DNA from 3 places in the Micromonospora sp. A202 genome. Region 1 is predicted to be linked to each of the others. Evidence: predicted binding sites of a transcription regulator. Region 1 holds the regulator's gene; each other region holds the start of a gene.
The links. The regulator HrcA, encoded in region 1, represses chaperone genes, less so after heat shock. The targets are predictions, from matches to a motif close to GGTTNGCACNCTCNNNNNGAGNGTGCNAACC.
Positions count from the first base shown of each region.

Region 2: the regulator HrcA is predicted to act here: its motif matches at 3,015-3,045, upstream of groL (chaperonin GroEL).
Region 3: the regulator HrcA is predicted to act here: its motif matches at 5,283-5,313, upstream of groES (co-chaperone GroES).

Region 1 is NZ_VFMP01000001.1:5,229,065-5,236,519, forward strand. Features, by position in the region: gene ppk2 (polyphosphate kinase 2) at 1-430, shown strand, start outside; gene FBZ33_RS24070 (16S rRNA (uracil(1498)-N(3))-methyltransferase) at 467-1,201, opposite strand; gene dnaJ (molecular chaperone DnaJ) at 1,203-2,348, opposite strand; gene hrcA (heat-inducible transcriptional repressor HrcA) at 2,424-3,446, opposite strand; gene FBZ33_RS24085 (DUF4870 domain-containing protein) at 3,672-4,268, shown strand; gene hemW (radical SAM family heme chaperone HemW) at 4,323-5,546, opposite strand; gene FBZ33_RS24095 (enoyl-CoA hydratase-related protein) at 5,566-6,375, shown strand; gene FBZ33_RS24100 (hypothetical protein) at 6,608-7,455, shown strand, end outside.
Region 2 is NZ_VFMP01000001.1:6,178,498-6,185,952, reverse strand. Features, by position in the region: gene paaN (phenylacetic acid degradation protein PaaN) at 1-487, shown strand, start outside; gene FBZ33_RS28660 (GNAT family N-acetyltransferase) at 661-1,191, opposite strand; gene FBZ33_RS28655 (cold-shock protein) at 1,530-1,733, shown strand; gene FBZ33_RS28650 (DUF3300 domain-containing protein) at 1,831-2,967, shown strand; gene groL (chaperonin GroEL) at 3,240-4,862, shown strand; gene FBZ33_RS28640 (hypothetical protein) at 4,919-5,167, opposite strand; gene FBZ33_RS28635 (GNAT family N-acetyltransferase) at 5,246-6,181, opposite strand; gene FBZ33_RS28630 (S8 family serine peptidase) at 6,250-7,455, opposite strand, start outside.
Region 3 is NZ_VFMP01000001.1:5,832,714-5,840,168, reverse strand. Features, by position in the region: gene FBZ33_RS26965 (ROK family protein) at 1-21, opposite strand, end outside; gene FBZ33_RS26960 (sugar ABC transporter permease) at 44-1,306, opposite strand; gene FBZ33_RS26955 (ATP-binding cassette domain-containing protein) at 1,303-2,121, opposite strand; gene FBZ33_RS26950 (sugar ABC transporter substrate-binding protein) at 2,236-3,321, opposite strand; gene ybaK (Cys-tRNA(Pro) deacylase) at 3,501-3,980, opposite strand; gene FBZ33_RS26940 (methyltransferase domain-containing protein) at 3,991-5,187, opposite strand; gene groES (co-chaperone GroES) at 5,447-5,761, shown strand; gene groL (chaperonin GroEL) at 5,832-7,455, shown strand, end outside.

The sequences.
Region 1 (7,455 bases):
GGAGTTCCTGCGTCAGGCCCCGGAGCTGGAGCGGATGCTGGTGCGCTCGGGCATCCGGCTGGTCAAGTTCTGGTTCTCCGTCTCGCAGAACGAGCAGCGCACCCGGTTCGCGATCCGCCAGGTCGACCCGGTCCGGCAGTGGAAGCTCTCCCCGATGGACATCGCGTCGCTGGACCGGTGGGACGAGTACACGGAGGCCAAGGAGGCGATGTTCTTCTGGACCGACACCGCCGACGCGCCGTGGACGGTGGTGAAGAGCAACGACAAGAAGCGGGCCCGGCTGGAGGCGATCCGGCACGTGCTGCACCGCTTCGACTACGCGGGCAAGGACCCCGAGGTGGTCGGCACGCCCGACCCACAGATCATCGGGCCGGCCGGGCTGGACCTGACGCCGGAGGAAGAGGTCGTGCCGGTGTTTCCCCGCCCCTGACCGACGCCGCGAGCAGGCCGGACGGGCGTGGTCGGACTACCAGCGGCCGAGGCGGGTGGCGAGCACGCTGAGCGCCGCCACTCCGGCGGTCGAGGTACGCAGCACCGCCGGCCCGAGCCGCACCGGCCGGCCGCCGGCCTCACGGAATGCGGTCAGCTCGGCCGGGGCGATGCCACCCTCGGGGCCGACCACCAGGACGATCTCACCGGTGGCCGGCAGGTGGGCGGTGGTGAGCCGCTCGTCGGCCTCCTCATGCAGCACGAACCCGGCGGCGGCACCGGCGATCCGGCGGGCCACAGTGGCTGTCGACTCGTCCGGCGCACCGGCCACCACAGGCAGCCACGGCCGGCGGGCCTGCTTGGCCGCCTCCCGGGCGGTCGCCACCCACTTCTCCCGGGCCCGTACGCCCCGGTCACCGCGCCACTGGGCCACCGAGCGCGACGCCGCCCAGGGCACGATCTCGTCGACGCCGACCTCGGTCATCGCCTGCACGGCCAACTCGCCCCGGTCGCCCTTCGCGATGCCCTGCACGGTGACGATCCGGGGTACGGGCGCGTCCGCGTACCCCCGGGAGGTGATGGTGACCTCCAGGGTGCCCCGGCCGACGGCGGTGACCACGGCGGCGGCCGTGCCACCCCGGCCGTCGGCGAGCAGCAGCTCCTCGCCGACGCGCAGCCGCTGCACTGTGGCGGCGTGGTGCCCCTCGGGGCCGTCCAGGGTCAGCGCGTCGCCGGTGGGCAGCGCCTCGACCAGGAACAGCGGCGCGGACACCTCAGGCGTGCCCGTTGAACGCGTCGCGCATCCGGGAGAAGAAGCCGCCCTGCTTGGACAACTCGGCGACCTCCTCACCGCGGGTCTTGGCGAAGTCGCGCAGCATCTTTTCCTGGTCGGGGTCGAGCTTGGTCGGCGTCCGCACGTCCAGGTGCACGTAGAGGTCGCCTCGGCCGGTGCCGCGCAGGTGGGGTACGCCCCGGGCGCGCAGCCGCAGCGTGCTGGCCGGCTGGGTGCCGGCCTTGACGTCGACCGTCTCCTCGCTGTCCAGGGTCTTGATGGTGAGCCGGGTGCCCAGTGCCGCCGCGGTCATCGGCACGGTGACGCGGCAGTGCAGGTCGTCGCCCTTGCGGGAGTAGACGTCGTGCGGCCGCTCGTGGATCTCCACGTAGAGGTCGCCGGCGGTGCCGCCACCCGGGCCGACCTCACCCTGCTGGGCGAGCCGGATCCGCATGCCGTCCTCGACGCCGGCCGGGATCTTGACGGTCAGCGAGCGGCGGGTGCGCACCCGGCCGTCGCCGGCGCAGGTGGGGCAGGGGTGCGGGATGGTCGTGCCGTAGCCCTGGCACACGGTGCACGGCCGGGCGGAGACCACCTGGCCGAGGAAGGTGCGCTGCACCGACTGCACCTCGCCCCGCCCGGCACACGCCTCGCAGGTCGCCAGGTGGGTGCCGGCCGCCGTGCCGGCGCCGGAGCAGGTGGTGCACAGCACTGCGGTGTCGACGGTGATCGGGGCCTCGACGCCGAACGCCGTCTCGTGCAGGTCCAGTTCGAGGCGCAGGATCGCGTCGGCGCCCGGCCGGGTACGCGGACGCGGACCACGGGCGCCGCCCGCGGCACCGCCGAAGAACGCGTCCATGATGTCCTGGAAGCCGACGAACGGGCCGGCACCTCCGGGACCTCCGGGGCCTCCGGCACCGCCGCCGCCCGGGGCGAGCGGGTCGCCACCCAGGTCGACGATCTGCCGCTTCCGGTCGTCCGAGAGGACCTCGTACGCGGCGTTGATGTCCTTGAACTTCTCCTGAGCCTCCGGGTCCGGATTGACGTCCGGGTGGAACTGGCGCGCCAGCTTGCGGTAGGCGCGCTTGATCTCGTCATCGGAGGCTTCCCGGCTCACACCGAGAATGCCGTAGTAGTCCCTGGCCACTGCGTTCCGTGTCCTCATGTTCGTCTCGCGTTGTGCCGGTCGGCGGCCGCAGCCGGCCGCATCGGCCCTGACCAATCAGTTCTGGGCCAGCAACTCGCCCACGTAGCGTGCCACGGCGCGAACCGTGGCGATGTTGCCGGGGTAGTCCATCCGCGTGGGCCCCAGCACCCCCAGGCCGCCGACGATCGTGGCGCCCGGGCCGTAGCCGGTGCTGACCACGGAGGCGGCCCGCAGGTTGTCGAACTCGTTCTCGTCGCCGATCAGCACCCGGGTCGTGCTGGGCTCGGTCTCGCCGATGAGCTTGAGCAGGACGACCTCCTCCTCCAGCGCCTCGAGGATCGGTCGAAGGGAACCCTGGAAGTCGAGCAGGCCACCCCGGGTGAGGTTGGCGGTGCCGGCCAGGGCGATGCGTTCCTCGTGCCGCTCGACCAGGGTCTCCAGCAGCACAGTGGCGAGCGTGGTCATCGCCGGACGCAGCTTGGGCGACGACTCCTCGACCAGCGCCTGCACCAGCGGCGGCGTGTCGGACAGCCGGGCGCCGGCGAGCTTCTCGTTGACCAGTCGGCGCAGGTCGGTGACGTCGTCGGCGGGCACCGGACCGGGCAGCTCCACCAGACGCTGCTCCACCCGCCCGGTGTCCGCGATCATGACGACCATCAGTCGGGTGGTGGAGATCGGCACCAGCTCCAGGTGACGCACCGAGGAGCGGGCCAGGCTCGGGTACTGCACGACGGCGACCTGCCGGGTGAGCTGGGCGAGCAGGCGCACGGTGCGGTGCACCACGTCGTCGAGGTCGACCGCGCCGACCAGGAAGCGCTCGATGGCCCGGCGTTCGGCTGGGCTGAGCGGCTTGACCCGGGACAACCTGTCGACGAAGAGTCGGTAGCCGCGGTCGGTGGGCACCCGGCCGGCACTGGTGTGCGGCTGCCGGATGTAGCCCTCCTCCTCCAGCACGGCCATGTCGTTGCGGACCGTGGCCGGGGAGACCCCGAGCTGGTGCCGCTCGACCAGCGCCTTGCTGCCGACCGGCTCCTGGGTGGAGACGTAGTCTTCGACGATGGCGCGGAGCACGGCGAGTTTCCGGTCGTCGAGACCCATCCTCCGCACCTCCTGTCGCACGTCGGCCGCCGGCGTCCTCGGCCGGCCGGGCCGTCCTGGCACTCGACTGTAACGAGTGCCAGTCTACGTCGGCGTGCCCGCCAGCGCGATGATCAACGGCTGCCCGTCGGTGCGGCCCGCGCCACCCCGCCGGGCCGATCGACCCTCACGGCCGGGCGGTGTCGCGCTGGTGCCGCGTTGCCACGTGCCCCTACGGTGGCATCCATGACTGAACCTCCTCGCCCTCCCGGCGCGGGTGACCCCGGTAACTACCCGCCGGAGCCGCCCACCGCACCACTGTCCGGGGCACCCGGCCCGGGCGGCTATCCCCCGCCCGGTGGCTATCCGCCGCCCACCGGTGACCAACCGCCGTCAGGCGGCTACCCTCCGGCGGGTGGCTATCCCCCGCCTGGCGGCTATCCCCCGCCCGGTGGCGGCTACCCGACCGGCGGCGCCTACGGCGGCCCTGGCGGCTTCGCCAACAACGAGGACAAGACCTGGGCGCTGATCGCCCACTTCGGCGGCGCCGTCGGCATGATCGTCAGCGGTGGTGTGCTCGGCTGGATCGCCCCGCTGGTGGCGATGCTGGCACGTGGCAGCCAGTCCCCGACGGTGCGGGCGCACGCCGTGGCGGCGCTCAACTTCCAGCTCATCTGGTCGATCGTCGGCCTGGTCGGCTGGGTGTTGACCTGCATCCTGATCGGCTTCATCGGGGTCGGCGCAGCCGTCATCCTCGGTCTCGTGTTCGGCATCATCGCCGGAATCAAGGCCAACGAGGGGCAGCTCTACCGCTACCCGCTCTCCGCGAACTTCATCAAGTGATGCCGGGTCGGCCGCTCCCCCGGCCGGCCCGCACCACCGGAACGGCCCGCCCACTCAGGGCAGCAGGTCACGCACGACCGCGTCGGCGAGCAGCCGCCCGCGCAGGGTGAGCACCGCCCGGCCGGCCGCGTACTCGTCGGCGGCCAGCAGGCCGTCGGCCAGGGCCCGCTCGGCGCCCGCCCGGCCGGTGGCGTCGAGCACCGCCAACGGGAGACCGCTGGCGAGGCGCAGTCGGAGCATCACGTCCTCCATGTGCGCCTCGTCGCCGGTGAGCACCTCCCGGGCCAGGCCGGGTGACGCGCCCGCCGCCAACCGCTGGGCGTACGCAGTGGGGTGTTTGACGTTCCACCAGCGCACCCCGCCGACGTGGCTGTGCGCCCCCGGCCCCAGCCCCCACCAGTCGGCGCCCGTCCAGTAGAGCAGGTTGTGCCGGCAGCGGGCGTCGTCGGTGCGCGCCCAGTTGGAGACCTCGTACCAGGAGAGCCCGGCGGCGTCGAGCGCGGCCTCCGCGGCCAGGTAGCGGTCCGCGGCCACGTCGTCACTGGGGTACGCCAGCTCGCCGCGCCGCATCCGGGCGGCGAGCCGGGTGCCGTCCTCGACGATCAGGGCGTACGCGCTGACGTGGTCCACCCCAGCGGCGACGACCTGCTCCAGCGAGGCGGCGAAGTCCTCGGTGCGCTCCCCCGGGGTGCCGTAGATCAGGTCCAGGTTGACGTGCTCGAACCCGGCGTCCCGTGCCTCCAGGGCGGCGGCGGTGGCCCGGCCGGCGCTGTGTTTGCGGTCCAGGATCGCCAGCACTCCCGGGGAGGCCGACTGCATGCCCAGCGAGATCCGGTTGTAGCCGGCGGCCCGCAGCAGCTTCAACGATTCCGGGGTGACCGATTCCGGGTTGGCCTCGGTGGTCACCTCGGCGTCGGCGGCCAGCCCCCAGGTGCGGTCGATGCCGTCGAGGATGCGGGCCAGGTCGTCGGCGGGGAGCAGGGTGGGAGTTCCACCGCCCACGAAGACGGTGTCGACCCGGGGCGGCGGGCTGTCGCCCAGCACCCGGGCGGCGAGCGCCAGCTCGGCCAGGACGGTGTCGGCGTACCCCTCGCGGCTCGCACCGCCGCCCAACTCGGACGCGGTGTAGGTGTTGAAGTCGCAGTAGCCGCAGCGGCTGGCGCAGAACGGCACGTGGACGTACACGCCGAAGCCGCGCGCGCCGACCGCCGTGGTGGCGGTGGCGGGCAGCGATCCGTCGACGGGGACGGTCTCACCATCTGGAAGGACGCCGGGCATGGCCACTAGTGTGCCCGGCATGACCTCTCCCGACGTCCTCGTGCGGGTCGCCACGGCCCGCGGGGTGACCACCCTCACCCTGGACAGCCCGCACAACCGCAACGCGCTCTCCACCGGCCTCATGACCCAGCTGCTGGCGGGGTTGGGCGACGCGGTCGCCGACGAGACGGTTCGAGCGATAGTGCTCGACCACACCGGCCCGGTCTTCTGCTCGGGCGCCGACCTGAAGGAGACGGCCGCGGCGTACGCCAGCGGCACGGTGCCCGCCGCGATGCTGGGTGACGTGCTCGCGGCGATCTGGGACTGCCCGAAGCCGGTGCTGGCCCGGGTGGGCGGGCCGGCGCGGGCCGGCGGGCTGGGCCTGATCGCCGCCGCCGACCTGGCGGTCTGCGCCGACGAGGCGACGTTCGCGTTCACCGAGGTGCGGATCGGGGTGATCCCGGCGGTGATCTCGGCGACCGTGCTGCCCCGGCTGCACCCGCGCGCCGCCGCCGAGCTCTACCTGACCGGGGACACCTTCGACGGCCGACGGGCCGCCGAGATCGGCCTGGTCACGGCCTCGGTCCCGGCGGACGGGCTGGACGACGCGGTTCGGCGCTACTGCGACTCGCTGGTGCGCGGAGCGCCGGGCGCGCTGGCCGGGGCGAAGGAGCTGCTGCGCCGGCCGGGCACCGCCGAGCTGCGCGGTGACCTGGCCCGGCTGTCCGCCCTCTCGACCGGCTACTTCCTCTCCGACGAAGGGCGTGAGGGGATCATGGCCTTCCGGGAGAAGCGATTGGCTCGATGGGCGGCCGCTCTGGACGGTGGTTCCGGTGATCATGCCGGGTAGGGCCGGGGGCGCCGGTGATCATGCCGGCTAGGACCGGCCGTCGGCAGGCAGTGGCACCGGATGCTCGATTCTCGCCGGAGCAGGGTGGACCACAGGGCATACGGGCAGGTGAGAGCGCGGCCGGAGCGGGAATGCCGCGATCGGAACGGGTCGGCAGAGCCGGCCTGGAACCGCGCGGACGACCCGGAGAGGCCCGTGGGGGACGTACGCTTGTCAGACTGTCGATCTGGGGGTGTGGGTGCGAACTCGGGCAACCGTGGCGGGTGGAGTGGTGCTCATCCTCGTCGCCGTGATCGCGATCTGGCTCGTCGTACGGCAGGTCGGTGACCGCCTCCAGTTGCCACTGGCGGCCCGGAAGTGCACCGTGCAGGCCGACGGTCGGGTCGCGCTCGACGCCGACCAGATGGCCAACGCGGCGACCATCGCAGCCATCGGGGCACAGCGCGGGATGTCCGAGCGGGCCGTGGTGGTCGCGCTGGCCACCGCGTACCAGGAGTCCGGGCTGCGCAACCTCGCCGACGGCGACCGGGACTCGGTCGGCCTGTTCCAGCAGCGGCCGAGCCAGGGCTGGGGCACCCCGGCCCAGATCCGGGACCCGCGCTACGCGGCCAACCGGTTCTACGCGGCGCTCAAGAAGGTGCGCGGCTGGGAGAAGATGCGCGTCACCGACGCCGCCCAGCGGGTGCAGCGCTCGGCCTTCCCGGAGGCCTACCAGAAGTGGGCCGACGACTCCGAGGTGCTCAGCCGAGCGCTGATGGGCGACGCGACCGGCGCGGTCGCCTGCACCGTCGGGCGTACCCCGACGATGCACGGCGCGGCGGCGGCCACACAGCTGACCCGCAACCTGGTGCTGGACTGGGGGCTGAAGGGCACCGACCCGACCGACCCCACCGGGTTGGCGGTGACACCGGGCGACCAGCGCGACGGCTGGCGGTACGCGCACTGGCTGGTTTCCCACGCCCAAGACCACGGCGTGAAGCGCGTCCGTTTCGGCGACCTGGAGTGGACCGCCCGGGCCGGCACCTGGGGCCGCGCGGACGGCGAGCAGAGCCCCGCCGGTCAGGTGGTGGCCGAGGTGTT
Region 2 (7,455 bases), 950 kb from region 1:
CAACGACGGGGTGCTGGAACGGCTGGCCGAGGTGACCAAGGTCGGCGAGCCGGTGCTGGAGTCGCGGGTCGTGGCGCACCCGGCGTACGCCGACGCGGTGGTGCGTACCCCGACGATCGTGAAGCTGGCGGCGGACGACGCGGAGACGTACGGCCGGGAGTGGTTCGGGCCGATCTCGTTCGCCATCGCCACCGACTCCACAGCGCAGAGCCTGGAGCTGCTGCGCCGGACGGTCGGCGAGAAGGGCGCGCTCACCGCCGGGGTCTACTCCACCGACGAGGCGGTGCTGGACGCCACCGAGGCGGTCGCGGTCGAGGTCGGGGTACACCTGTCCTGCAACCTCACCGGCGGGGTCTTCGTGAACCAGTCGGCGGCGTTCTCCGACTTCCACGGCAGCGGGGCCAACGCGGCGGCCAACTCGGCTTTGACCGATGGGGCTTATGTGGCCAACCGGTTCCGGATCGTTCAGTCTCGGCGTCACGTGTAGGTGGTTGCGGTGGGGGTTTCCGGGGCAGCCCGACCCGCTCCGGGCGGTCAGGCTTGATCCCTGCGCGGGTCGGGCTGCCCCGGAAACCCCTTGTGGGCACTGTGGCGCGGGCGCTTCCGGTTTCTTTATTGGGGGGCGTCAGAGTGGTTCTGCCTTGGGATGAGTTCTCTGTTCTAGGCGGGTCGGCGCATCTGTAGCTCGTTCAGGGCTGGGATTTTGGGGTGGGGGACTCGCACGCCGGTGTCCTTGAAGCCCAGCCGCTGGTACGCCCGGTAGGCGCGGTCGTTGCCGACCACGACCTCCAGCAGCAGTTCCGGTCGGCCGCACGCCCGGGACCAGTCGGCCACCCCGTCGATCAGGTCACCGAGAAGGCCGCTGCCCCGCCAGGTCGGCGTGACGTACACGGCGTAGATCACGGTCAGCCCGGGCTCGTCCGGGGTGACCGTGCCACCGGCATGCCCGACCAGCCGACCGCCCGGGTCCGCGACGAACTGCGCGTTGTTCGGGCCGGCCGAGGTGTACGCGACCCGTGCGGCGTACTCGTTGTGTGGCCGGGCCGCCGCGTCTGCGAGGGTCTCCAGGAAGGCCAACGGTGCGTCGGCGAGCATCTCCAGGCGCAGCGCCCGCATCCGGGCGGCGTCCTCCGGCCGGCCCCGGCGGATCTCCGCACGACGAACGGAGATCGAGCCCGTATCGGTGGTCATGCCGCATGCCTATCACAGGGGGTGAACGGCATTTTTCGGGTCGGGCCCGATCTTCACCGGGTCGCGGCGCAGCCTCGTCTCCTTCCCCGCGGGCACTCACGTCGATGAATCCGTCGGATCGCCGCGTCGGGTCGACCGGTGCGGCCGGAGCTGGTGTGGAAGCGATCAGGACCATGCCCGATTTGTGGTCGTGCGCGGCTGTCAGTCCTCGTGTAGCGTGCGATTTCGGTCACCTACTTCAATGGCGGTCATCGATTGCCGGAGCGGTGGTCCGAGGGCGCCCGGCCGCTCCGTGCGCCGGGTCAGGCAGCACCGCGCAGAGTGAGGGAAGTGGCACCGTGGCACAGGGCAGCGTCAAGTGGTTCAACGCCGAAAAGGGCTACGGCTTCATCGCCGTCGACGGCGGTCAGGACGTGTTCGTTCACTTCTCCGCGATCGAGATGGACGGCTACAAGGCGTTGGACGACGGCCAGCGGGTCGAGTTCGAGATCGCCCAGGGCCAGAAGGGCCCCCAGGCGGAGCACGTACGCGTCATCGCCTGACCGTTCCGCACTGGTCGGCCAACGCCTTGGGGGCTGGCGGCACGGGCGCGCAGCCGGGAAGATCGTGAACCGTTCCAGCCGATGCTGAGGAGCGTTCATGACCGACCAGCCACCCTCGTCCAACCCGCCCTACGGGCCGGGTGAGCCAGGCCCGTCCGACCCCACGCAGGGCGCCTGGGGCCCGGCCGGTCAGCCGCCTGGCTCCGTGCCGGGTGTCCCGCCGGCTGGTTGGGATCCTGCGCAGGGCGCCTGGGGCCCGGCCGGTCAGCCGCAGCAGGGGTGGGTGTTCCCGCCGACCGGCGGCTACCCGCCTGGAGCGGGGCCCTACGGTCCGCAGCCGTGGCATCCGGGGCCGCCGGTCAACTGGTACCCGCCGGGTTACGGGTACGACCCGAACGACCCCCTGGTCACCCCACCCGGTGCCGGCCTGGCCGGCTGGTTCAGCCGGTGCTGGGGAGCGCTGCGCCGGGGCTGGCGGCAGCTGGTGCCCATCATGCTGCTCACCCAGGTGCTGCCCGCGGCGGTGCTCTCGGTGATCTCTCTCGGGGCGGACCCGTCGGCGAAGTGGGCCGCCGAGGCCCAGACGAGCACGACCGCCGCCCTGCCGGACAACTTCGCCGTGGAGCTGGTGAGCCTCCTGGTCCTGCTGATCGGCGGCAGCGTGCTGGTCGGGCTGTTGCAGGCCGTCGGGTGGGCCGCCGGCAGTTGGGTGATCACCCAGCAGGCGGCCGGTCAGCCGGGCAGCCTGGATTCCGCGCTGCGCTACGGCATCCGTCGGGCACTCGGGCTGTGGGGGTGGACCCTGCTGATCAGCCTGCTCATCGGCATCGGTGCCTGCTTCTGCGTCCTGCCGGGCATCTACCTGGCGTTCGCGCTGAGCATGGCCGGCCCGGTCTACCTCTTCGAACGCCACAACCCGATCGGCCGGTCGTTCCGGATGTTCCACGACCGGCTCGGCCTGCTGCTCGGTCGGGTTGCCCTGGTTGCCCTGGCGGTGATCGTCGGCACCGTGATTCCCGGCGTGCTGGAGGGCGTTGGCACCTCGGCGTTCGGTACGGATCCCTTCGCGTCCCCGGACAGCGCGGTCGGGGCGGTGGTGGTGATCGGGATCACCGCGGTGCTGGCCCTGCCGGCCCACCTCTCCCAGATGATCGGTCTGCTGGTCACGTACGCCGAGCAGCGCGCTCATGAGGCGCCGGTGAACACTCCCGGACTGGCCGCGGAACTCGGCTGAGCGGCCCCATCGTGCTTGCACTCGGCAGGGGAGAGTGCTAAACAAGTCATTGGCACTCGCATACCGTGAGTGCCAACGGTCGGGACGGTGGGGCCAGGTTGTGCCGGTGTGGAGACACCGGGGCAGCACATGGCCGGTCGTCGCGGGCTATCCGGCCCGGCCGAAGGACGTCGTCGTCGCCAGGTGGCGACGTCCCTAGGTGCGCACACCAGGCGGCCCATCCGGGGCACACATCTCGGGTGGCCCGTGAGTGTCCAGGAGGACAACGCCGTATGGCCAAGATGATCGCTTTCGACGAAGAGGCTCGCCGCGGCCTCGAGCGGGGCATGAACCAGCTCGCCGACGCCGTAAAGGTGACCCTCGGCCCGAAGGGCCGCAACGTCGTGCTCGAGAAGAAGTGGGGTGCCCCCACCATCACCAACGATGGTGTGAGCATCGCCAAGGAGATCGAGCTCGAGGACCCGTACGAGAAGATCGGCGCTGAGCTGGTCAAGGAGGTCGCCAAGAAGACCGACGACGTTGCCGGTGACGGCACGACGACGGCGACCGTCCTGGCCCAGGCCCTGGTTCGCGAGGGCCTGCGCAACGTGGCCGCTGGCGCCAACCCGATGGCCCTGAAGCGGGGCATCGAGGCCGCGGTCGCGAGCGTCTCGGAGGAGCTGTCCAAGCTCGCCAAGGACGTCGAGACCAAGGAGCAGATCGCCTCCACCGCCTCCATCTCCGCTGGCGACAGCACCGTCGGCGAGATCATCGCCGAGGCGATGGACAAGGTCGGCAAGGAAGGCGTCATCACCGTCGAGGAGAGCAACACCTTCGGGCTGGAGCTGGAGCTCACCGAGGGTATGCGCTTCGACAAGGGCTACATCTCGGCCTACTTCATGACCGACCCGGAGCGTATGGAGGCCGTCTTCGACGACCCGTACATCCTGATCGCCAACAGCAAGATCTCGTCGGTGAAGGACCTGCTCCCGATCCTGGAGAAGGTCATGCAGTCGGGCAAGCCGCTGCTGATCATCGCCGAGGACCTGGAGGGCGAGGCCCTCGCCACCCTGGTGGTCAACAAGGTCCGTGGCACCTTCAAGTCGGTCGCCGTCAAGGCGCCGGGCTTCGGTGACCGCCGCAAGGCCATGCTGACCGACATCGCCATCCTCGCCGGTGGCCAGGTCATCAGCGAGGAGGTCGGCCTCAAGCTCGACGCCGCCAGCCTCGACATGCTGGGCCGCGCCCGCAAGGTCGTGGTGACCAAGGACGAGACCACCATCGTCGACGGTGCCGGTGACGCCGAGCAGATCCAGGGCCGGGTCAACCAGATCCGGGCCGAGATCGACAAGAGCGACTCCGACTACGACCGCGAGAAGCTGCAGGAGCGGCTGGCCAAGCTGGCCGGCGGCGTTGCGGTCATCAAGGTCGGCGCGGCCACCGAGGTCGAGCTCAAGGAGCGCAAGCACCGCATCGAGGACGCCGTTCGCAACGCGAAGGCCGCCGTCGAGGAGGGCATCGTCCCGGGTGGTGGCGTCGCGCTGGTCCAGGCCGGCAAGACCGCCTTCGACAAGCTCGACCTGGTCGGCGACGAGGCGACCGGTGCGAACATCGTCAAGGTCGCGCTGGACGCCCCGCTGCGGCAGATCGCCGTCAACGCCGGCCTTGAGGGCGGCGTCGTGGTGGAGAAGGTCCGTAACCTCGAAGCGGGTCACGGCCTCAACGCCGCCAACGGCGAGTACGTCGACCTGCTGGCCGCGGGCATCATCGACCCGGCCAAGGTGACGCGCTCGGCGCTGCAGAACGCCGCTTCCATCGCGGCGCTGTTCCTCACCACCGAGGCCGTTGTCGCGGACAAGCCGGAGAAGACCCCGGCTGCCCCGGCTGGCCCGGGTGGCGGGGACATGGACTTCTGAGTCCAGTTCCGACACGGAACGGGGCGGGCCGCTGATGCGGTCCGCCCCGTTCGTCGTCAGGTCGGCAGTGGGCGCTGGTTGCGCCGCTTCTGTGCCCGGTCGTACGGCGGAAGCAGTTTGATCGGCTCGTCCACCATCTCCCGTGACTCCTCGACGACCGCCGACCCGTCGTCGGTGGTCATCTCGGCCAGTTGCTCGGCGTCGCCGTAGTCGAGCCGGTCGAACGGCAGTTGGCCGGGGAGTTCGCCGACCGGTTTCCAGGTAATCGGCGGGCCGTCCTCGGTCTGGTCGTCATCCGTGGTCATGGCTGCCTCCTCTACCGAAACGGTAGGGGGCGTCGATGACCGACGCGGGCGAATGGATCAATGTCCCCTTTGCCCCGGTTATGCCACCGGCAGGGTCCGCCGGTACAGGAAGAAGACCCGCTCGATCCGGGCACCCGCGCCGCCCGAGTAGAACGGCACGGGTCCCACCCAGCCGATCTCCGCCCGGGTCAGCCCCGCCGCCTGCTGGTCGCGCAGGCAGCGCCGCAGCAGCACACCACCGATGCCCGACCCCTCGGCCGCCGGAGCGGTGCCCATCGGCCCGAACCAGCTCGGCCGGGACGACCCGTACGCGGCGAAGCCAAGTACCTCGCCGCCCCGCTCCGCCAGGTGGCAGCCGGCGCCGTCACGACCCACCGACCCGGCCAGCTCGCCGTCCCACGTGCCGCCGAAGGTGGACCGGGCGAACGCGGTCAACGCCGGGAGATCCGCCGGCTCCGCCCGGCGTACCGTGACGCCCTGATCGGCCAGCCGCCGCTCCGCCGCCTCGGTGGACCGCAGTGCCGGCGACCCGTCGTACGACAGGTCGGCGGTCATGTTCCAGGCGGTCCGGTCCTGCTGGTAGCCGAGCGCGAGGGCGGCGCAGACCGCCGGGGTGTAGCGGACGTCGATGCCCGGCCACGCGTAGTACGGCGGGTTCCCGGCCAGCAGCACCTCGGTCGCTCCGCGCTCGGCCAGCACCTGCTCGGCCCGCCGCAGCAGCGCCCGGCCGACGCCCCGGCGGCGCTGATCCGCACGGACCGCGACGAGGTCGACGTGCCCGATGCCCGGCTCGGCCGACGACAGCGAGCAGAACAGCACCCCGACCAGGTCCGCACCCCGGTACGCGCCCAGCCCGACCACCGGCCGGTCGGCGGCGGCCCGGGGCCCGAGCGCGTCCACGATGGCGGCGGCCTCGGTGGCGTCCTCGGGCAGGTCGAGAGCCTGTTCGCAGAGCCGCACCACGGTGTCTGCCAGGTCGCGGGTCAGCTCGGTGACGGTGATCTCGGCGTCCATGGTCGCCGACCCTAGAACACCGTGTGGCGACCCGCGCTCCCGCCCGTCGGATCCGGAAGGAAACCTGCCTATTGCTGGGCGGCGCGCACGGCGGCGTACGCGTCCACCTCACCGGCACCCGTGACGTTCGACGGAGCACCACAGGTGTCGGACGGGTTGTCGGAGCGGTAGGTGGGCGTCGCCGACGTGGCGGTGTCCCGCAGGATCTGCCGGGTCCGGGCCACGTCGCCGACCAGCGCCGGGTTCGCCGACCACATCAGCGCGACCACCCCGGCCACCTGCGGGGTCGCCATCGACGTGCCATCCAGCGCGGCGTACGTGCCGCCCGGCATGGCCGACACCACACCCACACCCGGTGCCAGCACGTCCGGCTTGCTCGCACCCGGCACCGGCCCGCGCGAGGAGAACTCGGCCACCCGGCGCTGCGCGTCCACCGCACCCACGGTCAGCACGTCCGCGTACGGCGCCGGTGGGTCGTCGATCGACGCGCACCACGGCCCGGTGTTGCCGGCCGCGGCGACCACGAAGATCCCGGCGGCGTCCAGCGCGGCGGTGGCCGGCCGCAGTACGCCGGGATCGCAACCCTCGATGGGCGGGCAACCCCAGGAGTTGGTGAGCACCTGCGGGGCGCGCTCCGGACGGCCGTCGGTCAACGGGTCGCCGCCGGCCGGGAAGGGCGCCAGCATGAACTGGAGGCAGTCCAGGTAGTACGCAGGGCTGCCGAGGTTGCGGTCCAGGTTGACGCAGCCCACCCACTGCGCGTCAGGCGCCACCCCGATGCCGTCGCGCCCCACCGCACTGCCCACCGTGTGGGTGCCGTGCCCACCCTGGTCGGTCGGGCTGCGGGTGTCGTCCCACGGGTCGTACCAGGAGTCGTCTCCGCCCCGGAACCCGGCGCGCAGCGCCGGATGGGCGCCGTCCACCCCCGAATCCGAGCTGCCCACCACGATGCCCGTGCCCGTCACCCCGAGCTGGGACCACACCCGGTCCGCGCCGATCTGGCGGATGTTCCACTCCGGGCCGGTGGGCCTGGGCGCGGTGCCGCGGCTCTGCCCCGCCGGCGCCGGCAGTGGCCGCAGACGTTGGCTGACCAGCACCCGGGCCACCTCAGGTCGGCGGGCGAGCCACGCCCGCACCGCCGGACCGCCGTCGACCTCCACCGCGTTGACCAGGTAGTACGACACCGGGTCGAGTCGCAGTCGACGCAACCCCCGGAGCAGGTCGGCCTGGCTCTGCTCGGCGGTCGTCACCAGCCGCCGGTAGACCTCCGTCGC
Region 3 (7,455 bases), 600 kb from region 1:
CTGGCTCGGTCCTGGGCGCATGCTGGTGCTACCTTCCGCGCGGTCAGCGGGTGCCGGTGGCTGCCGCGCGGCGGCGGGAGAGCGCGTCGACGCTGGCGGCGAGCAGCAGCACGACGCCGGTGACCACGTACTTGACTCCTGCGGTGTACCCCATCAGGCCCATTCCGTTTTCGATGACCGCGACTACCGCGCCGCCGAGGACGGCGTCGAGGACGCGGCCCTTGCCACCGAAGAGGCTGGTGCCGCCGATCACCGCCGCGCCGACCGCGTAGAGCAGTACGTTACTGCCCCCGGTGTTCGGGTCGACCGAGTTGGCCCGGCTGGCCGCCACGATGCCACCGATGGCGGCCATGGACGAGCAGATCACGAAGACGGAGATCCGGATCCGGTCGACGCCGATGCCGGCCCGGCGGGCCGCTTCCCGGTTGCCGCCCACGGCGTAGATGTGCCGGCCGTAGCTGGTGCGTTGGAGCACGAAGGTCCAGATGATCAGCAGCACCGCGATGATCGGCACCACGATCGGCACACCCTTGAGTGAGCTGATCAGGACGTTGCGGCTGCGCTCCAGGTTGAGCACGTACACAGCGGTGCCGAGGATGACGGCGAGCCCGCCGATCCGCAGCGCCACCACCGCGATCGGGTCGGTGATCAGACCGCGGGCCGCCCGGGTGCGGTGGCGCAGCAGTTGCACCGCCGCGTAGCCGACGACCGCGAGGGCGGTCAGCGCCCAGCCCAACGTGGGGCCGAGGTTGCGGTTGGCGATGGCGACCAGCACGTCGTCGCGGACGGAGATGTTGGTGCCATCCTTGACGAGCAGTAGCACGACGCCCTGGAAGGCGAGGAAGCCGGCGAGGGTGACCACGAAGGACGGAATACCGATCTTCGCGACGAGCATGCCGAGCGTGGTGCCGATGACCACACCGGTGGCGACGGCGGCGAGCACGGCGACCCACCAGGGGTAGCCGAGCACTGTGACCACATTGGCCAGCACCGCCGCGCAGACGCCGCTGGCGAAGCCGGCGGACAGGTCGATCTCGCCGAGCAGCAGCACGAAGACCAGGCCCATCGCGATCAGCGTGACCGCCGCGCCCTGGGTGAAGAGGTTGGCGAAGTTGCCGGCCGACAGGAACGACGACGGCCGCATGATCGCGAAGACGGTGCAGAGCACGATCAGGCCGAGTACGGCTGGCAGTGCGCCGACGTCGCCACCGCGTACCCGACTCAGGTAGTTGCGGAAGTGGCCTCCGATGGTCGGCGTCGGTGTGACGGCGGCGGGGCCGTCCTTCCGCACGGCGGTGGTGGTCATCGGACGCCTCCTGAGGTCGAGTCGGCCGGCTGCGGGCCGTCGCCGTTGCTGCCCGGGTCGGTGGCGAGGCCGAGCCCGCCCGAGCGCCCGGCGGTGATCAGCTCGACCACCTGGGCGTGAGTGATGTCGGTGGTCTTCACCTGAGCGACCATCTGGCCGAGGTACAGCGCGGCGATCCGGTCGGAGACGGCGAAGACGTCGTTCATGTTGTGCGAGATGAGCACCACGGCCAGGCCGTTGTCGGCGAGGCGGCGGACCAGTTCGAGCACCTGGGCGGTCTGTGCCACGCCGAGCGCCGCGGTCGGCTCGTCCAGGATGACGAGCTTGCTGTTCCACAGCACCGCCTTCGCGATGGCCACGGTCTGGCGCTGGCCACCGGAGAGGCTGGACACGTGCTGACGCAGCGAGGTGACGGTGCGGATGGAGAGCCCCGCCAGCGTCTCGGCGGCGAGCTGTTCCATGGTCGGCTCGTCGAGGACGATGCCGCTGCGCCTCTCCCGGCCCAGGAACATGTTCTGCACGATGTCCAGGTTGTCGCAGAGCGCGAGGTCCTGGTAGACGACCTCGATGCCGAGCGTGGCGGCGTCGCGGGGGCTGCCGATGTGCACCGGTTCACCGTTGAACAGGAACTCTCCGGCGTCGGTGGGGTGGATGCCGCTGATGCACTTCACCAGGGTCGACTTGCCGGCGCCGTTGTCGCCGACCAGTGCGGTCACTTCGCCCGGGTGGACGGTCAGGGCGACGTCGCGGAGCACCTGGACAGGACCGAAGCTCTTGTCGATCCCGCGGAGTTCCAGCAAGGGGGTCGGGGACACGGGGGTCTCCTTCTCAAGGGAGGGTCGGGGCCCGTCCGGCGGGCGCCGCCCGGCACGGAAGGGTGCTCCCGTGCCGGGCGGCGATGGTCGTTCCGGCGGGTACTGCGGCGTCGGTCAGCTGATGCCGGCTTCGGCGCAGAACTTGGCGTACGCCGCGGTGCAGACCTCTTCCTTGGTCACGTAGCCGTCGGCGATGACGTCCTTGACGGTCTCCTTGGTGATGGCCTTCGGGGTGAGCAGCACCGAGGGAACGTCCCGGTCACCGTCCTTGACCGTCTGGCCGGTGTCCTTCTTCTCGCCCTTGGCGAGGGCGATGGCCAGGTCGGAGGCGGCCTTGGCCTCTTCCCGGACCGCCTTGTAGACGGTCATGCACTGGTCACCGGCGAGGATGTTCTGCAGGCCCTCGGTGCTGGCGTCCTGCCCGGTCACCGGCACCTTGCCGTTGAGCTTGTTCTTCTTCAGGATCGAGATGGCCGCGTTGCCGAGACCGTCGTTGGCGGCCAGCACGCCGTCGATCTTGCCGTTGGCCTTGGTGAGCTGCTGCTCGAAGATCGTCGCGGCCTGCGCGTTGTCCCACGCCGGCACCGCGTCCTCAGGGCCCTTGACGTATTCCTTGGCGTCGAACTTCGGCTTGAGGACCGAGTCGTAGCCGGCCTTGAACAGGGTGGCGTTGTTGTCGGTGGGGGAGCCGTTCAGGTACGCCACGACGGGGTTCTTGGCGCCCTTCTCGGTCAGGCACTTCGACAGACCCTCGCCCTGGAGCTTGCCGACGGTCTCGTTGTCGAAGCTGACGTAGTACTGGGCCGAGCCACCGAGGGTGAGCCGGTCGTAGTCGATGGTGGCGACGCCCTGCGACTTGGCCTTGTCCAGCACGGCCTTGCCGGTGCCGGAGTCCAGGTTGACGATCATCAGGGCGGTCACGCCACCGGTGATCATCTGGTCGGCGATGGTCTGGAAGGCGGTCTTGTCGTTCTGGGCGTTCTGGATGTCGTACTGGACACCGGCGGCCTTGAACGCCTCCTCCAGGAACCGGCGGTCCGCCGTTTCCCAACGGGCCGAGGACTTGCTGTCCGGGAGGATCACGCCGATCTTGGGGGTCTTGGCGGAGGCGGCCTTGTCGCCGGAGTCGTCGCCACAGGCGGTCAAGCCGCCGGTCGTGAGCAGGCCCACGGCGGCGATGGTGAGGATCCCCTTACGCATGTGCAGGGTCCTTTCGGAGGTGGGGGAGGTGTTGTTTTGTTGTGTCCGGCAACGTATTTCGCGTCACACCGGCTCCACAAGACCGCGCAGGTGCATAGTTTGTTGGGAGCGATAACAATTCAGCAACGCGACTGTTACTCCGCGGGTATCCCACGAGGGAGTCGACGTAACGAAGGTCGTCAGTGGGTCTGCAACGGCGCGGTGCGGGCGTCGGTCAGCGCCACCAGATCCGCCGCGGCCAGTTCGAGTTGCAGACCGCGCCGACCAGCCGAGACGTAGATCGTCGGAAATGTCAGCGCGGAGTCGTCCAGCACTGTGGGCAGTCGCTTGCGCTGCCCGAGCGGGCTGATCCCACCGCGTACGTAGCCGGTTGCCCGCTCGGCGACCGCCCGGTCGGCCAGCGCCGCCCGCTTGCCACCGACGGCCGCGGCGAGCGCCTTCAGATCCAGCTCGCCGGTGACCGGAACGACCGCCACGGTCAGTGCGCCGTCGACCTCGGTCACCAGCGACTTGAACACGCGCTCCGGTGGCACGCCGAGCGCCACCGCCACCAACGCGCCGTAGTTCGGGGCGTCCGGTGCCACCCGGTACGGATGGGTGCGGTGCGCCACCCCACGCTTGACCACCAGTGCCGTCGCCGGAGTGCCCTGTCCTGCCACACCGGCGACGCTAGTCGACCGGCCTACCGATCAGCACTGTCGGTGCGCCGGCGACCCGGGTGAGCACCAGGCTCGCCGCCTCGCCGCCGGCCAGCCGCAGGTCCCGTCGAAGCTGCTCCGGGGTGAGCGCGGAACCCCGCTTGAGGATCTCCACCCGGCCCACCCGACGATCCCGCAGCAGCGCCCGCAGGCGCTTGAGCGAGAACGGCAGCACGTCGGTGATCTCCAGGCAGCGTGCGTACGGGGTGCGGATCGGCTGGTCGGCGTAGAGGTAGGCGATGCTCGGATCGCCGAGGGTGGCGTCCAGTTCGGTGGCCAGTTCGGCCACGAGGTGCGCGCGCACCACCGCCGCGTCCGGGTCGTACAGGTAGCGACGCGGCGGCCCGACCGGCGCCTCGTCGGCACCCGAGCCGCTGAGCTGGTGGCGGCGTGTCTCGACGCCCCGCTGGCGGTAGAGGGTGGCGCGGCGGGGCACCTCAGCCAGGTCACCACACCAGAGCGCGGCCTCGACCAGGTCGCCATCGACGCCGACCCACTCGGCCTCCGCGCCGGCCGGAATGAGCGCGTGGTCCAGGCCCGGCGCCACCTTCACCACGGTGCGCGGCACCCGCTCGGCCAGCCCGGTCACGAAGTCCCACGGTGGTGAGTAGGCGCGCGGGTCGAAGATCCGTCGCCCGGTGCCGGTGGTGCGGCGGGCCGGGTCGCAGAAGACCCCGTCGACCCGGGAGACGTCGAACGCTGTGGCATCCCCGCACTCGACAGTGAACAGGTCAGCCAGCCCGGCCGCGTCGGCGTTGGCGGCGGCCATCGCGGCGGTCACCGGGTCGGCCTCCACCCCGTACACCCGGATGCCGGCGCGGGCGGCGGCCAGCGCGTCGGCGCCGAGGCCGCATCCGAGGTCGGCCAGGGTGCGCACGCCGGCCGCGTGGAGCCGGGCGGCCCGCCGGTCGGCGACCACCCGGCGGGTGGCCTGCTCCAGCCCCGGGCGGGTGAGGAACATCCCAGCGGCTGCCGGGCCGAACTTGCCGGTCGCCCGGTGGCGCAGCTCAGCCTGGGTGAGCGCGGCCGCGGCGAGCGTCGGCGGCACCCCGGCCGCGCGCAGGGCCGACGCCGCAGCCAGTGGATCACCGCCGGCCAGCCCGGCCGCCGCCGTGAGCGCGGCCGACCCCTCGGGGGTACGCAGCGCCGCCAGCTGATCGAGATCCACCCGGTCATTGTCCGGGTGGACCCGGAAATCCGGGCTGGCGGGGCGCGACTCGCTGGCACTCTCCTTGACGGAGTGCTAGCCACGGAATAACCTGCGATTAGCACTCTCACCCTGAGGGTGCCAGCTTCCGGGTCTCACGACCCGGGGGCGCACGCCAGGCGGACCGGCACCCGCGACGACGGCCCCGCCCGGTGGCATGAGGCAGATTGACGCTGGTCGGCCCCGCCGGCCAGCAACGAAACCAGTACCCCAGGAGGGTATGCCCGTGACTACCGCGACCAAGGTTGCGATCAAGCCGCTCGAGGACCGCATCGTGGTCCAGGCGAACGAGGCTGAGACCACCACGGCGTCGGGCATCGTGATCCCCGACACCGCCAAGGAGAAGCCGCAGGAGGGCACTGTCCTCGCTGTCGGCCCGGGCCGCGTCGACGACAACGGCAACCGGGTTCCGGTTGACGTGCAGGTCGGCGACACCGTCCTCTACTCGAAGTACGGCGGCACCGAGGTCAAGTACGCCGGCGAGGAGTACCTGGTGCTCTCCGCCCGCGACGTCCTCGCGGTCATCGAGAAGTAAGCAACCGATCAGTGCCATTGCCCCGGTCCGGCTCGCCGGGCCGGGGCAATGGCGCTTCGAAGGGACATAAATGGCGAAGATCCTGAGCTTCTCGGACGACGCCCGGCACCTGCTGGAGCACGGTGTCAACGCCCTCGCGGACGTGGTCAAGGTCACCCTCGGCCCGCGCGGGCGCAACGTCGTCCTGGACAAGAAATTCGGTGCGCCGACGATCACCAACGATGGTGTGACCATCGCCAAGGAGATCGAGCTCACCAACCCGTACGAGAACCTTGGCGCGCAGCTGGTCAAGGAGGTGGCGACCAAGACCAACGACGTCGCCGGCGACGGGACCACCACCGCGACCGTGCTGGCCCAGGCGATGGTTCGCGAGGGTCTGCGCAACGTGACCGCCGGGACCAACCCGGCCGGCCTCAAGCGGGGCATCGACGCGGCGGCCGCCAAGGTCTCCGAGGCGCTGCTCGGCCGTGCCGCCGAGGTCACCAGCAAGGAGTCGATCGCGAACGTGGCGACGATCTCCGCGCAGGACGCCACGATCGGCGACCTGATCGCCGAGGCGATGGAGCGGGTCGGCCGCGACGGTGTCATCACCGTCGAGGAAGGCTCCATGCTCACCACCGAGCTGGAAGTGACCGAGGGTCTCCAGTTCGACAAGGGCTTCATCTCGCCGAACTTCGTCACCGACCTGGAGAGCCAGGAGTCCGTCCTTGAGGACGCGTACATCCTGGTCACCACCCAGAAGATCTCGGCGATCGAAGAGCTGCTGCCGCTGCTGGAGAAGATCCTGCAGAACAGCAAGCCCCTGCTGATCATCGCCGAGGACGTGGACGGCCAGGCGCTCTCCACCCTGGTGGTCAACTCGCTGCGCAAGACCCTCAAGGTCTGCGCGGTCAAGGCCCCGGGCTTCGGTGACCGGCGCAAGGCGATGCTCCAGGACATCGCGATCTCCACGGGTGCCGAGTTGGTCGCCCCGGAGCTGGGCTACAAGATCGACCAGGTCGGCCTGGAGGTGCTCGGCACCGCTCGGCGCGTCGTGGTCGACAAGGAGAACACCACGATCGTCGACGGCGGCGGCCAGAAGGCCGACGTCGCCGACCGGGTGTCCCAGATCCGCAAGGAGATCGAGGCCTCCGACTCCGACTGGGACCGGGAGAAGCTGGCCGAGCGGCTGGCGAAGCTCTCCGGTGGCATCGCCGTCATCAAGGCTGGCGCGGCCACCGAGGTCGAGATGAAGGAGCGCAAGCACCGCATCGAGGACGCCATCGCGGCGACCAAGGCTGCGGTCGAGGAGGGCACTGTGCCCGGCGGCGGCGCCGCCCTGGTGCAGATCCGTTCGGTGCTCGACGACGACCTGGGCTTCACCGGCGACGAGAAGATCGGTGTCTCGGTCGTGCGCAAGTCGCTCGTCGAGCCGCTGCGCTGGATCGCCCAGAACGCCGGTCACGACGGCTACGTCGTGACGCAGAAGGTCGCCGACCTGGAGTGGGGCAACGGCCTCGACGCCGCCAAGGGCGAGTACGTCGACCTCGTCAAGGCCGGCATCATCGACCCGGTGAAGGTGACCCGCAACGCGGTCACCAACGCCGCCTCGATCGCCGGTCTGCTGCTCACCACGGAGAGCCTCGTGGTCGAGAAGCCGGAGCAGGCGGAGCAGTCCGCCGGCGGCGGCCACGGCCACGGTCACGGCCACCAGC